2 regions of the Kaistia nematophila genome follow, and region 2 is predicted to be linked to the other one. Evidence: riboswitches for the same ligand, from Rfam matches in the RefSeq annotation. Region 2 holds a riboswitch; the other holds the start of a gene.
What was found. A riboswitch is a leader RNA that binds a small molecule or an ion and turns the genes downstream of it on or off. The one in region 2 is predicted to bind thiamine pyrophosphate.
Positions count from the first base shown of each region.

Region 1: another riboswitch for thiamine pyrophosphate. It lies ahead of OSH07_RS19100 (ABC transporter permease); the one in region 2 lies ahead of thiM (hydroxyethylthiazole kinase).

Region 1 covers NZ_JAPKNK010000009.1:135,765-141,377, forward strand. Annotated here, with positions in the region: gene OSH07_RS19090 (hypothetical protein) at 1-668, shown strand, start outside; gene yegS (lipid kinase YegS) at 696-1,613, shown strand; TPP riboswitch at 1,666-1,771, shown strand; gene OSH07_RS19100 (ABC transporter permease) at 1,836-2,633, shown strand; gene OSH07_RS19105 (ABC transporter substrate-binding protein) at 2,661-3,605, shown strand; gene OSH07_RS19110 (adenylate/guanylate cyclase domain-containing protein) at 3,843-5,613, opposite strand, start outside.
Region 2 covers NZ_JAPKNK010000007.1:38,409-44,021, forward strand. Annotated here, with positions in the region: gene glcF (glycolate oxidase subunit GlcF) at 1-648, shown strand, start outside; gene OSH07_RS16215 (DUF1488 family protein) at 653-916, opposite strand; gene OSH07_RS16220 (TMEM175 family protein) at 976-1,581, opposite strand; gene OSH07_RS16225 (helix-turn-helix domain-containing protein) at 1,656-2,639, opposite strand; TPP riboswitch at 2,807-2,929, shown strand; gene thiM (hydroxyethylthiazole kinase) at 2,995-3,831, shown strand; gene thiE (thiamine phosphate synthase) at 3,831-4,472, shown strand; gene aceB (malate synthase A) at 4,576-5,613, shown strand, end outside.

The DNA of each region.
Region 1 (5,613 bases), on a different contig from region 2:
CCGGCGTGATGACGCCGGAGGGCACCGGCTCCGCCGCCCCGGCCCAGGCGCCGGCCGCGGCCGAGCCGGCCGATACGGCCCCGGCGGCCTCGGCTCCCGCCGCGGCGCCCGCGGCCGGAACGGCTGATGAGTCGCTCGTCGCGCAGAAGGCCATCCTCTACGAACAGCCGACCGACGGCACCCAGAACGTCAAGGTGGTTCCGGCCAATGTGACGTGGAAGTTCAACGCCAATTCGCCGAACGGCCCGGAGATCCAGGCCAATCTCGACGTGCCCGAGAAGGGCATGAAGGTGACTCTGAACATCCGCAAGAACAATGACAGCGCGCTGCCGGCGAGCCATCTGGTCGAGATTGTCGTGGATACGCCTGCGAATTTCGCCGGCGGCGGCGTCAAGTCGGTGCCGGCACTGGTGATGAAGCCGACCGAGGAATCGCGTGGCCAGCCGCTCGACGGCGCCGCTGCCAAGGTCGCCGACGGCTTCTTCTGGATCGCCTTCTCGAACGACGCCCAGCCGATGGCGCAGAACGTCGCGCTGCTTCGCGAGCGCAACTGGATCGACCTGCCGATCGTCTACAACAACGACCAGCGCGCGATCCTGACCTTCGAGAAGGGCACACCCGGCCAGCGCGTCTTCGACAAGGCGATGACCGCCTGGGGCAACAAGTAGCGCCACGCCAACCTCGCGGGATGAACCATGAAAGTCCGGCTCATCCTGCATGGCAAGGCGGCGCGCGATCCGCGCGTGCGTGAGGCCGTCGGCGCCGTCCGCGCCGATGGCCATGTGGTCGAGGTCCGCGTGACCTGGGAGGCGGGCGACGCCAGTCGTTTCGCCCGCGAGGCCGTCGCGGAAGCGCGCAAGGGCGCGATCGACTGCATCGTCGCCGGCGGCGGCGATGGCACGGTCAACGAGGTGTTCGCCGCCTCGCTCGCGGCCGAGCCGCCGGAAAGCTGCTCGTTCGGCATCCTGCCGCTCGGCACCGCCAATGATTTCGCCCGTTCCACCGGCATTCCCGTCGACGACCTGACGGCGGCGCTCCGGCTCGTCACCACGACCCCGGCGCGACGGATCGATGTCGGCAGCCTGAACGGTCGCGTCTTCGTCAATCTCGTCTCCGGCGGCTTCGGCTCGCGCGTCACCGTCGAGACCGATCCGGAGCTGAAGAGCCGGCTCGGCGGCCTCGCCTATGTCGTCACCGGCGTCACCCGGTTTCGCGAGCTCTCGGCCAATAGCGGCCGCTTCCGCGCCGAAGGCTTCGAGTGGGAAGGCAGCTTCCTGGCGCTCGCGATCGGCAATGGCCGCCAGGCCGGCGGTGGCATCGTGCTCTGCCCGGAAGCCCGCATCGACGACGGCCTGCTTGACCTCGCCATCCTGCCGGAACTCACCGGCGATGCTCGGCTCGAAGCCTTCACGCAGTTGTGGCGGCAGGGCGCGGCGGCCGTCGAGAACATCCAGATCAGGACCCGCAGCGCCTGGATCGAATATGATTCGCACGAGGAACTGCACGTCAATCTCGATGGCGAGCCGGTGAAGACGCGGCATTTCCGCGTCGAGTGCCGGCCCGCCTCCCTTCGCGTCCACCTCGGCTCCACCCCGCTCGACGGCACCGCATAGCAGCTCCGCTCGGCCGGCCCCTTGCACGGCGAAGCATCCTCGGCCATGCTCGCCCCATTCCGAGGGGTGTTCGCGAACGCGAGCTGAGATGGCCTGGGGCCGAACCCTTCGAACCTGATCCGGGTCATGCCGGCGAAGGGACGGGAAGCTGGTTCACGACGTCTGCTCGTTTCCATCGCCATGCGCATGGCCTCGTCCGATCTTCGGAGGAGCGGCTTCGCCATGGTGGCAAGGGCAGAGTTTGAGGGAACTGTGCGACGGCATGGCTGGGCCGGCGGCCTCGCGCGCGCGTTCGTCGTCGCCGTCGCCCTGATTGCCATCTGGCAGCTCGTGATCGTCGTCTTCGCGCCGCCGCCCTTCATGCTGCCGCCGCCCGCGCGTGTCTGGCGCGCCCTCGTCGAGCGGCCCGATCTCTGGCGCCGCGACGCCGTCACCACGCTGATCGAGACGATCTCAGGCCTCGTTACCGGTGCGCTCGCCGGCGTCGCGCTGGCGCTGGTCATGACCTTCGTTCCGGCGATCCGGCGCATCCTGATGCCGCTGCTGATCGTCACCCAGGCCTTTCCCGTCTTTGCCATCGCGCCGCTGCTCGTGCTCTGGTTCGGTTTCGGCATCGGCTCGAAGATCGTCATGGCGACGATCGCCATCTTCTTTCCCGTCGCGTCCGCTTTCCATGACGGGCTGGCGCGCACCGATGCCGGGCTGATCGACCTGAGCCGCCTCTACCGGGCCAGGCGCTGGCAGGAAATCCTCTATCTGCGCATCCCCGACGCGCTGCCGGCGCTGGCCTCCGGACTCCGCGTCGCCGCTGTCTACGCGCCCGTCGGCGCGCTGATCGGCGAATGGGTCGGCGCCTCGTCCGGGCTTGGCTACGCCATGCTGATGGCGAACGGCCGGGCGCAGACCGACGTCGTCTTCGCCGCGCTGGCGCTTCTCGCCGCCATGGCCGTGCTGGTGCGCGCCGCGGTCGAGATCGCCACGCGCCACATCGCCCCCTGGGCGCCCGAAACCATCCGCTAATCCCCTCGACCTGCAAAGGAAACGTCGATGAAACCCTTCCTCCGGCTCGCGGCGTTCGGCCTCGCCACTGCCCTGACGATCGGATCGGCCCAGGCAGCCGACAAGCTGACCGTCCTGCTCGACTGGTTCTACAATCCCGACCATGCGCCGCTGGTGATCGCCAAGGAGGGCGGCTTCTTCGAGAAGCACGGCCTCGACGTCGAGATGATCGCGCCTGCCGACGCCAGCGCGCCGCCGCGCCTCGTCGCCGCCGGCCAGGCCGATATCGCGATCACCTATCAGCCGGACCTTATGCTGCAGGTGAAGGAAGGGCTGCCGCTGACCCGCATCGGCACGCTGATCGAGACGCCGCTCAACGCGCTGATCGCGCTCAAGGACGGGCCGATCAAGACGCTCGCCGACCTGAAGGGCAAGAAGGTCGGCTATTCGGTGGCGAGCCTGCAGAACGCCTATATCGGCACCGTCCTCGCCTCCGTCGGCCTCAGCGAGAAGGATGTCGAGATGGTCAACGTCAACTTCAACCTCTCGACCTCGCTGATGTCCGGCCAGGTCGATGCGGTGATCGACGGCTATCGCAACGTCGAGCTGATCCAGCTCGGCCTCGAGGGCAAGCCGGGCATCGCCTTCTACCTGGAGGAGCACGGCGTTCCCGCCTATGACGAGCTGATCTACGTCACTCGCAACGAGCTTCGCGACGACCCGCGCATGGTCCGTTTCCTGGCGGCGGTCGAGGACGCGACGATCTTCCTGACCAACCATCCGGAAGAGGCGCTGGCGATGTTCCTGAAGTCGCACAAGGACCTGGATGACCAACTGAACCGCGACTCGTTCCTGGCGACGCTGCCGCGCTTCGCCAAGCGCCCTGCCGCCCTCGATATCGGCCGCTATGACCGCTTTGCCGAGTTCATGAAGGCGAGGGGGCTGCTCGATTCTATCCCGCCGATCGACAGCTACGCGATCGCGCCGCGATAGGACGGATCTGCATCGAGATGCCGGCGCAATCCGTCACCTCCCACTGAGGGAGGCCTTCGCCCAGCACTAACCTCAGTATTTTGAGGGGACCAGAGGCCCGTCTCGAAGCACGCAGGGCGGCGTCGGTACGGAGATTTTCCTCTCAGGTGGTGCGTCCTCCGAGACGGCTTGCAGCGCAAGCCGCCTCAGGATGCTGGAGATCGAGACCTGTAGAACCTCAAGGGTTGCGTGAGAGGTTCATTCCGGCAGGCCGGCCAGCTTCAGGCCTTCCATGTAGCGGTCGAGCTGCGGGCCGGCGAGATTCTTGATGCCGTCGCGGACGCCGGCGACCGTCAGGCCCGGGCTTTCGGCCAAAAGCCGACGCACGGCGTTGCGGGCGAGCGTCGTCTGGCCAGCGAGCGCCGCCGAGGTCGCCTGCAGGCGATAGGCCCAGACCATGCCGGGACGGCCATGCAGCGACTGGCCGGCCCAATGCGCCGCCTCGGCATAGTTGCCGAGCAGGAAATGGCAGGTCGCGATGCCGGCGAAGGCGTTGAACTGGATCGGATCTTCCGGGCTCAGCGCGATCGCCTTCTCGAAGCTCTCGATGCCGAGTTCCGGCCGCTCCGAATAAGCCTGCGCATAGCCCAGCCGGGTCCAGGCCCAGGCGAAGGTCGAATCGAGCGCGATGGCTCGCTCGATGAACTGCAGCGCGCGCGACTGGTCGGTGTTGAGGATCGAGAAGGTGGCGCCGATCGCGGTCAGGACAAGCGGATCGGGTTCGCCCAGCTCCGCCGCCAGCTCGGCGAGCGCAATCGCCTCGGCGCGGTCGGCGGCCGGATCGTCGGACCAGAGATAGGTGATCTGCTGACTGAGGCACCAGCCCTTCAGGCTGATCGCGGCGCTCGAACGCGGATCCGCGAGCAGTGCCTTCTGCAGCAGCGCCAGGGCGGCGGCATTGTCCTCGCGCCGATGCGCCCAGAAATGCGGCATCGCCTGCAGCACGAGCTCGTGCGTCTTCAGCGTTTCCGTCGCCTTGCGCCTCACCCGCTCGATTTCCGCCGCCCGGATGGCGGGGCGGAGCGCGCCGGCGACCAGCGTGGCGACTTCGTCCTGCAACGTCAGCGGATCATGGACGGTGCCATCTTTGCGGCCAGACCACAGATGCGCGCCCGTCTCTGCCTCGACCAACTGGGCCGTGACGCGCAGCGTTTCACCGGCCTGGCGAACGCTGCCCTCGATCACGTAGCGCACGCCGAGGTCGCGGCCCAGCGAGCGGACGTCGGTCGGCTTGCCCTTGTAGGTGAAGGCGGAATTGCGGGCGACGACGCGGATGTCGCGCACGCGCGACAGCGTGGCGGTCATCTCCTCGACGACCCCGTCGGCGAAGGCCTCGTGATCGCTGCGCGGCGACAGGTCGTCGAACGGCAGCACGACGGTGAGCGGGCGCAGGTCCGGCTGCTCGGCCGGCTGCAGTGGCGGCACCGCCAGGCTGGTCGGTGTCAGCGTCTGGCCGGCCGTCGGCACCAGGCGCGGCATCGGCTTGCCCTCGGGCATCCAGAACCAGGCCTCGACCGGGTAGGGGATGCTGCGCAGCGACAGGAAGCCGGCCGGCTTGAAGGCGGCGGCGGGTTCGCCGAGCAATTGCCAGCGGACGGAATGGGTGATGGCGATGCCGCCGGGCGGCGCGGCGGCCTGCAGGCGCATGGCGAAGCCGATGGCGGCGCCGAACCGGTCGTCTTCGGTGAGGATCAGGTCGGCGAGCACGATCGCCGCGCGCACCTCGATCGGCGGGCGGCCGCGGGTGGCGTTGCGCGCCGCCATGCCGTTCTGGAACGCCATCGTCCATTCGACCGCGTCAAGGACGCTCGGAAACTCGATCAGGCCGCCATCGCCCATCGTCTTGATGATGTGGGCGCCGAATCGGGGAATGGTGGGTCGGACGAGGCTGCGATAGATCGCGCGCATCTCGCGAATGGCGCCGAGCTCGTCACGCTGGATGAGTTCGGAATAACCGACCACATCCAAG
Region 2 (5,613 bases):
GAGGTGGTGATCGCCAGGGGGGAGACCTGCTGCGGTTCGCTCGCCCACCACATGGGCAAATCCGAGCAGTCGCACGAGACGGCGAAGCGGACGATCGACGCCTGGATCGCCGAGATGGACGGCGAGGGGCTCGACGCCATCATCATCACGGCGTCCGGCTGCGGCACGACGATCAAGGACTACGGCTTCATGTTCCGCGAGGACGCCGCCTACGCCGAGAAGGCGAAGCGGGTTTCGGCGATCGCCAAGGACATCACGGAATATCTCGAGAGCCTGAAGCTGGCACCGGTTGCCGCTCCCAAGCCTTTGACCGTCGCCTACCACTCCGCCTGCTCGATGCAGCATGGCCAGCAGATCAAGACGACGCCGAAGACGCTGCTGTCGAAGGCTGGATTCACCGTGCGCGACGTGCCGGAGGGACATCTCTGCTGCGGATCGGCCGGTACCTACAACATGCTGCAGCCGGAGCTCTCCCAGCAGCTGAAGGCGCGCAAGCTAGGCAACATCGCCAAGGTCGCCCCCGACGTCGTCGCCACCGGCAATATCGGCTGCATCACCCAGCTCTCGGGCGGGGTGCCGGTCGTGCATACGATCGAACTGCTGGACTGGGCCTATGGCGGCCCGAAACCGGCGGGGCTTCCCGCCTGATCCCTCAAAGATCGTCGGCGGTCAGAAGGTAGGATCCCTGCGCATGGCGGGAATAGACCCGCTCGGCCGCGCGTTCGATCCGCGCCCGGTTGGCGTCGAAGGCCTGCAGCGCCGCCGCCTCGTCCAGTCCGCCGCCCGGATCAATCCGCGCGAGGGCATCCGTTTCCAGGAAGAACGAGATTTCCAGCGCGCTGTCATAGCCCCAGAACTGGATCCGGTGATGCGAGGGGCTGTAACTGCGGCTTCGGTTCGGAAACTGGAGGTACATGGCGTGATCATACGCCCAACCGGGGCCCTTGGCTGCAAATAGTGCGGCATTGCCGGGCGCTATCGTTCCGGTGGGGCCTGGCCGGGATGGGCGGCGAGCAGCACGCGCTCGACACGGCGGTCCGGCACCAGCCAGATCAGCGCCACGGCCACATAGCAGCCGATCGCGATCCACGGGCTCAGGAAGGCGAGGGCGATCGCGGCGGCGTAGATGACGACCGAGATCCGGCCCTTCCTGTCTTTGCCGAAGGCGATCGCGAGGGCCGAATCCGCGCCTTCCAGGCGGATCAGCGCGCGGGCGAGGATGTAGTAGGCGATGCCGGACATCATCAGGACGAAGCCATAGACGGCGACCGGCACGGATTCGATGTGGTTCTCGCCCATCCAGGCGGTGGTGAAGGGCATCAGCGACAGCCAGAACAGCAGGTGCAGATTGGCCCAGAGCACGCCGCCGCGCACATGCCGCACGGCGTGGAACATGTGATGGTGGTTGTTCCAGTAGATGCCGATCATGACAAAGCTCAGCACATAGCTGAGAAAGACCGGCAGCAGCGGCAGCAGCGTGTGGATGTCCGCTTCGTGCGGAACCTTCAGCTCCAGAACCATGATGGTGATGATGATGGCGATGACGCCGTCGCTGAACGCTTCGATCCGGCTCTTGTTCATGCCCCTCGCTCCGTCGCCATGGCCCTGCCACGCTAGTCCTTTGCGCGTCGCCGCTCCATCCCTTCGGGCCTTGGTCAGGCCTCTAGCCAGAGGCGCGCTTTCATCGCCCGCACCCCGGTCGGGGTGTCGCCGAAGCGGCGGCGGAAGCTGCGGTTGAAATGCGAGAGATCGGTGAAGCCGGCTTCGCTGGCGATCTCGATGATCTTCATATGGCGGGCGTCAGGGTCGCGCAGGCGCTTCAGCACCATCGCGAGACGGGCGTTCAGTACATGCTCGGCGAAGGTCTGGCCGGTTTCTTCCAGCAGCACGTGAACGTAGCGCGGCGTGATGCCGAGCCGCGCCGCCAGGCGGGCGGCGCTGAACTTCGGGTCGTGGCTCTCCTTTTCGATGGCGCGCAGGATGGTGGCGCGCCTGGCGGCGCGGACGCCGCCGGCCTCGGCCTGCTCGCGCGCCTCGCCGCTGGCGCCGAGCGCGACGGCGATCAGGTCGACGAGATGTTCGCCGAAGACGCGCGCGGTCGTATTGCCGAGTGGCGCGCCATGGCTGAACAGGCCTTCGAGGTAGCTGGTGAGCAGGCGCAGCGCGAAGGCATGGTCGCCGAGCGGCGCGCCGGCGAGGCGGTCGATGCGCGGCGTCAGGGTTGCGATGTGGGCGCGCGAGGTGCGCACGCCCCAGTAGCGCGTCGCCGTCTCCATGCGCAGTCCGCCGGTCTGCGAACTGTCGCAGAGAAGGCCGTCGCCGGGAGCGATGCGGCGCGGCTCGCCCTGCGTCGCCATCATTTGTCCCTCGACGCAGAGAAAGGCGAACAGCGCGTCGTTGCCGTCTCGCACCAGGCTCGGCGTGCGCAGATAGCTCGCCGGCGAGGTGGAGATGATGGCGATATCGACAGGGCCGGCCTGGCAGAGCTCGATCTCGCCTTCGAACGGGCTGTCGTCGTGGCGGACGATGTCGAGCGCGACGGCGCGGCGGACGATCTCCTCGCAGAAAACGGGGAATCGGTCCTTCGCGGGCAGGGCCTGCGTGGAAAACTGCTGGCGGCCGGGATAGGGCTGGAGCATGCGGCGGGTCTCGTGCGGCGGTCGAGGCCTCGGCCCGGACGCGGATTGCAAAGGCGAAAGCTAGCAGGCCGCGAGGTTAGGTCGCCGTGACCGCGGTCACAAGGGCCCGGCAGGTCCGTTGACGACCGCTTGCCCCTTGCCTGGATGCCAAGCCGTGATAGGGTCCGCTCGTCTCATCGGGGTGCCCTGATCCATCGGAATTTCCGTCGGAGCTTGGCTGAGAGGTCTTTGGACTAACCCGCGAACCTGATCCGGATCATGCCGGCGGAGGGATTGAGCCAAGCGCCTGGATGCTTCAGCACCTAGATGTCCTTGCCATCGTTCCGTCCTGCGTCACAGCAAAGGACGTCCATTCGTGTCTACCACCCAACATCGCCACCTGACGGTCGCCGACGCTGCCAGCGCGCTCGCAGCCATGCGCGCCGCCCGCCCGCTCGTGCAGAACATCACCAACTACGTCGCGATGACGATCTCGGCCAATGTGCTGCTCGCCGTCGGCGCGTCGCCGGCCATGGTGCATGCCGCCGAGGAGGTCGACGAGTTCGTCGCCATCTCCAGCGCGCTGGTGATCAATATCGGCACGCTGTCGCCGCAATGGATCGAGGGCATGCGCCGCGCCGCGAAGCAGGCCGTCGCGCTCGGCAAGCCCTGGGTCCTCGATCCGGTCGGCTGCGGCGCCACGAAGTTCCGCACCGATTTCGCCGTCGAGATGAGCCGGGCCGGCCCGGCGATCATCCGCGGCAATGCGAGCGAGATCATGAGCCTGGCGGGAGCCGCCGGGGCAGGGGGCAAGGGCGTCGATTCGACCGCCTCGTCCGATGCGGCGCTCGCAGCCGGCAAGGCGCTGGCGCGCGCCAGCGGCGCGGTCGTCGCCATCACCGGCGAGACCGACTACGTCACGGACGGGGATACGGTGGTGGCGGTCACCGGCGGCAGTCCGCTGATGCCGCTTTCGACCGCTCTCGGCTGCGCGCTCTCGGCGACCGTGGCGGCGTTCGCCGCCGTGCGTCCGCCCTTCGAGGCCGCCGTGGCGGCGCTCGCCGTCTATGGCGCCGCCGGCGCCGCGGCCGCTGCGCGCGTGACCGGGCCGGGACACCTTCCCGCCGAACTGTGCGATGCGCTCCACGCCGAAGATGCCGGCATGCTCGAGCGTTACGCCACGATCAAGACCGTTGAAGAGGTGAATGTCTGATGAGCCGTCCTTTCGATCTTTCGCTCTATCTCGTCACCGACGAGGATCTTGCCGGGCCGCGCGGCGTCGTCGAGACCGTCCGCGCCGCCATTGATGGCGGCGTCACGCTCGTCCAGCACCGCTTCAAGCAGGGTTCGACCCGCGATTTCGTCGCGACGGCGTCGGCGCTGGTCGACCTGCTGCGGCCGCGCGGCATCCCGCTCATCATCAATGATCGCGTCGACGTCGCGCTGGCGGTCGACGCCGATGGCGTGCATGTCGGCCAGAGCGACATGCGGGTCGCCAAGGTGCGCGAGCTGATCGGCCCGGATCGCATCCTCGGCCTGTCGGCGGCGCAGATGCACGAACTGACGCCGGAAGAACTCGGCCCGATCGACTATCTCGGTGTCGGCCCGGTCTTCGCCACCTCGACCAAGCCGAATGCGCCGGATCCGATCGGCTTCGAGCATCTCGGTCGCGTCAAGAGGACGGTGGGCCTGCCCGTCGTCGCCATCGGCGGCCTGAAGCCGGAGCATGTCGAACCGACGCTGGCAGCGGGCGCCGATGGCCTCGCCATTGTCTCCGCCATCATCGCGGCGGAAGACCCTGCGGCGGCGGCGCGCGATTTTTCCACCCGGATCGCGCGCTATCGCGGCAAGTAGGCGACCTTTTCCAATTCGGAACAAGTTCTGCCCTGATCGTGCAGGTTCAGTTGAAGACGGTGGCGTGGCATAGTCGCTCCAACGTTCCCACCGAGGAGTTGTCATGTCCGCCACCAACGCTGAACGCCTGGCTGTGAAGGGGGAGATCGGTCCCCGCTTCGACGAGATCCTGACGCCGGAGGCGCTCGCCTTCGTCGCCGAACTGCACGGCCGGTTCGACGCCAAGCGCCGGGCCCTGCTCGAGTTCCGCAACGAGCGCCAGGTCTTCTTCGACAATGGCGGCCTGCCGGACTTCCTGCCCGAGACCAAGGCGATCCGCGAAGGCGACTGGAAGGTCGCGCCGATCCCGGCCGACCTGCAGGATCGTCGCGTCGAGATCACCGGCCCGGTCGACCGCAAGATGATCGTCAACGCGCTGAACTCGGGCGCGAAGGTTTTCATGGCCGACTTCGAGGATGCCTCCTCGCCGGTCTGGGCCAACATGGTCGAGGGCCAGCTCAATCTCAGGGATCGCTGGGAAAACCGGATCGACTTCACCGATCCGCGCACCGGCAAGGCCTACAAGCTCGGCGCCAATCCTGCCGTGCTGATCATCCGTCCGCGCGGCTGGCACCTGCCCGAGCGCCACATCACCTTCGACGGCAAGGACGCATCGGGCTCGCTCGTCGATTTCGGCCTCTATGTCTTCCACAACGCCAAGGCAGCGCTGGCGCAGGGTTCGGGCCCGTATTTCTACCTGCCCAAGACCGAAAGCCATCTGGAGGCCCGTCTCTGGGACGAGGTCTTCACCTATGCCGAGGAGGCGCTTGGCCTCGCACATGGCACGATCAAGGCGACGGTGTTGATCGAGACGCTGCCGGCGGCCTTCGAGATGGACGAGATCCTGTACGAGCTGAAGGACCATATGGCCGGCCTCAACTGCGGCCGCTGGGACTACATCTTCTCGTTCATCAAGACGCTGCGCAACAACAAGGCGTTCCTGCTGCCGGATCGCGGCCAGGTCGTGATGGGCAAGGCCTTCCTGCTCGCCTATTCGGAACTCCTGATCAAGACCTGCCACCGCCGCGGCGCCTTTGCGATGGGCGGCATGGCGGCGCAGATCCCGATCAAGAACAATCCCGAGGCCAACGAGGCGGCGTTC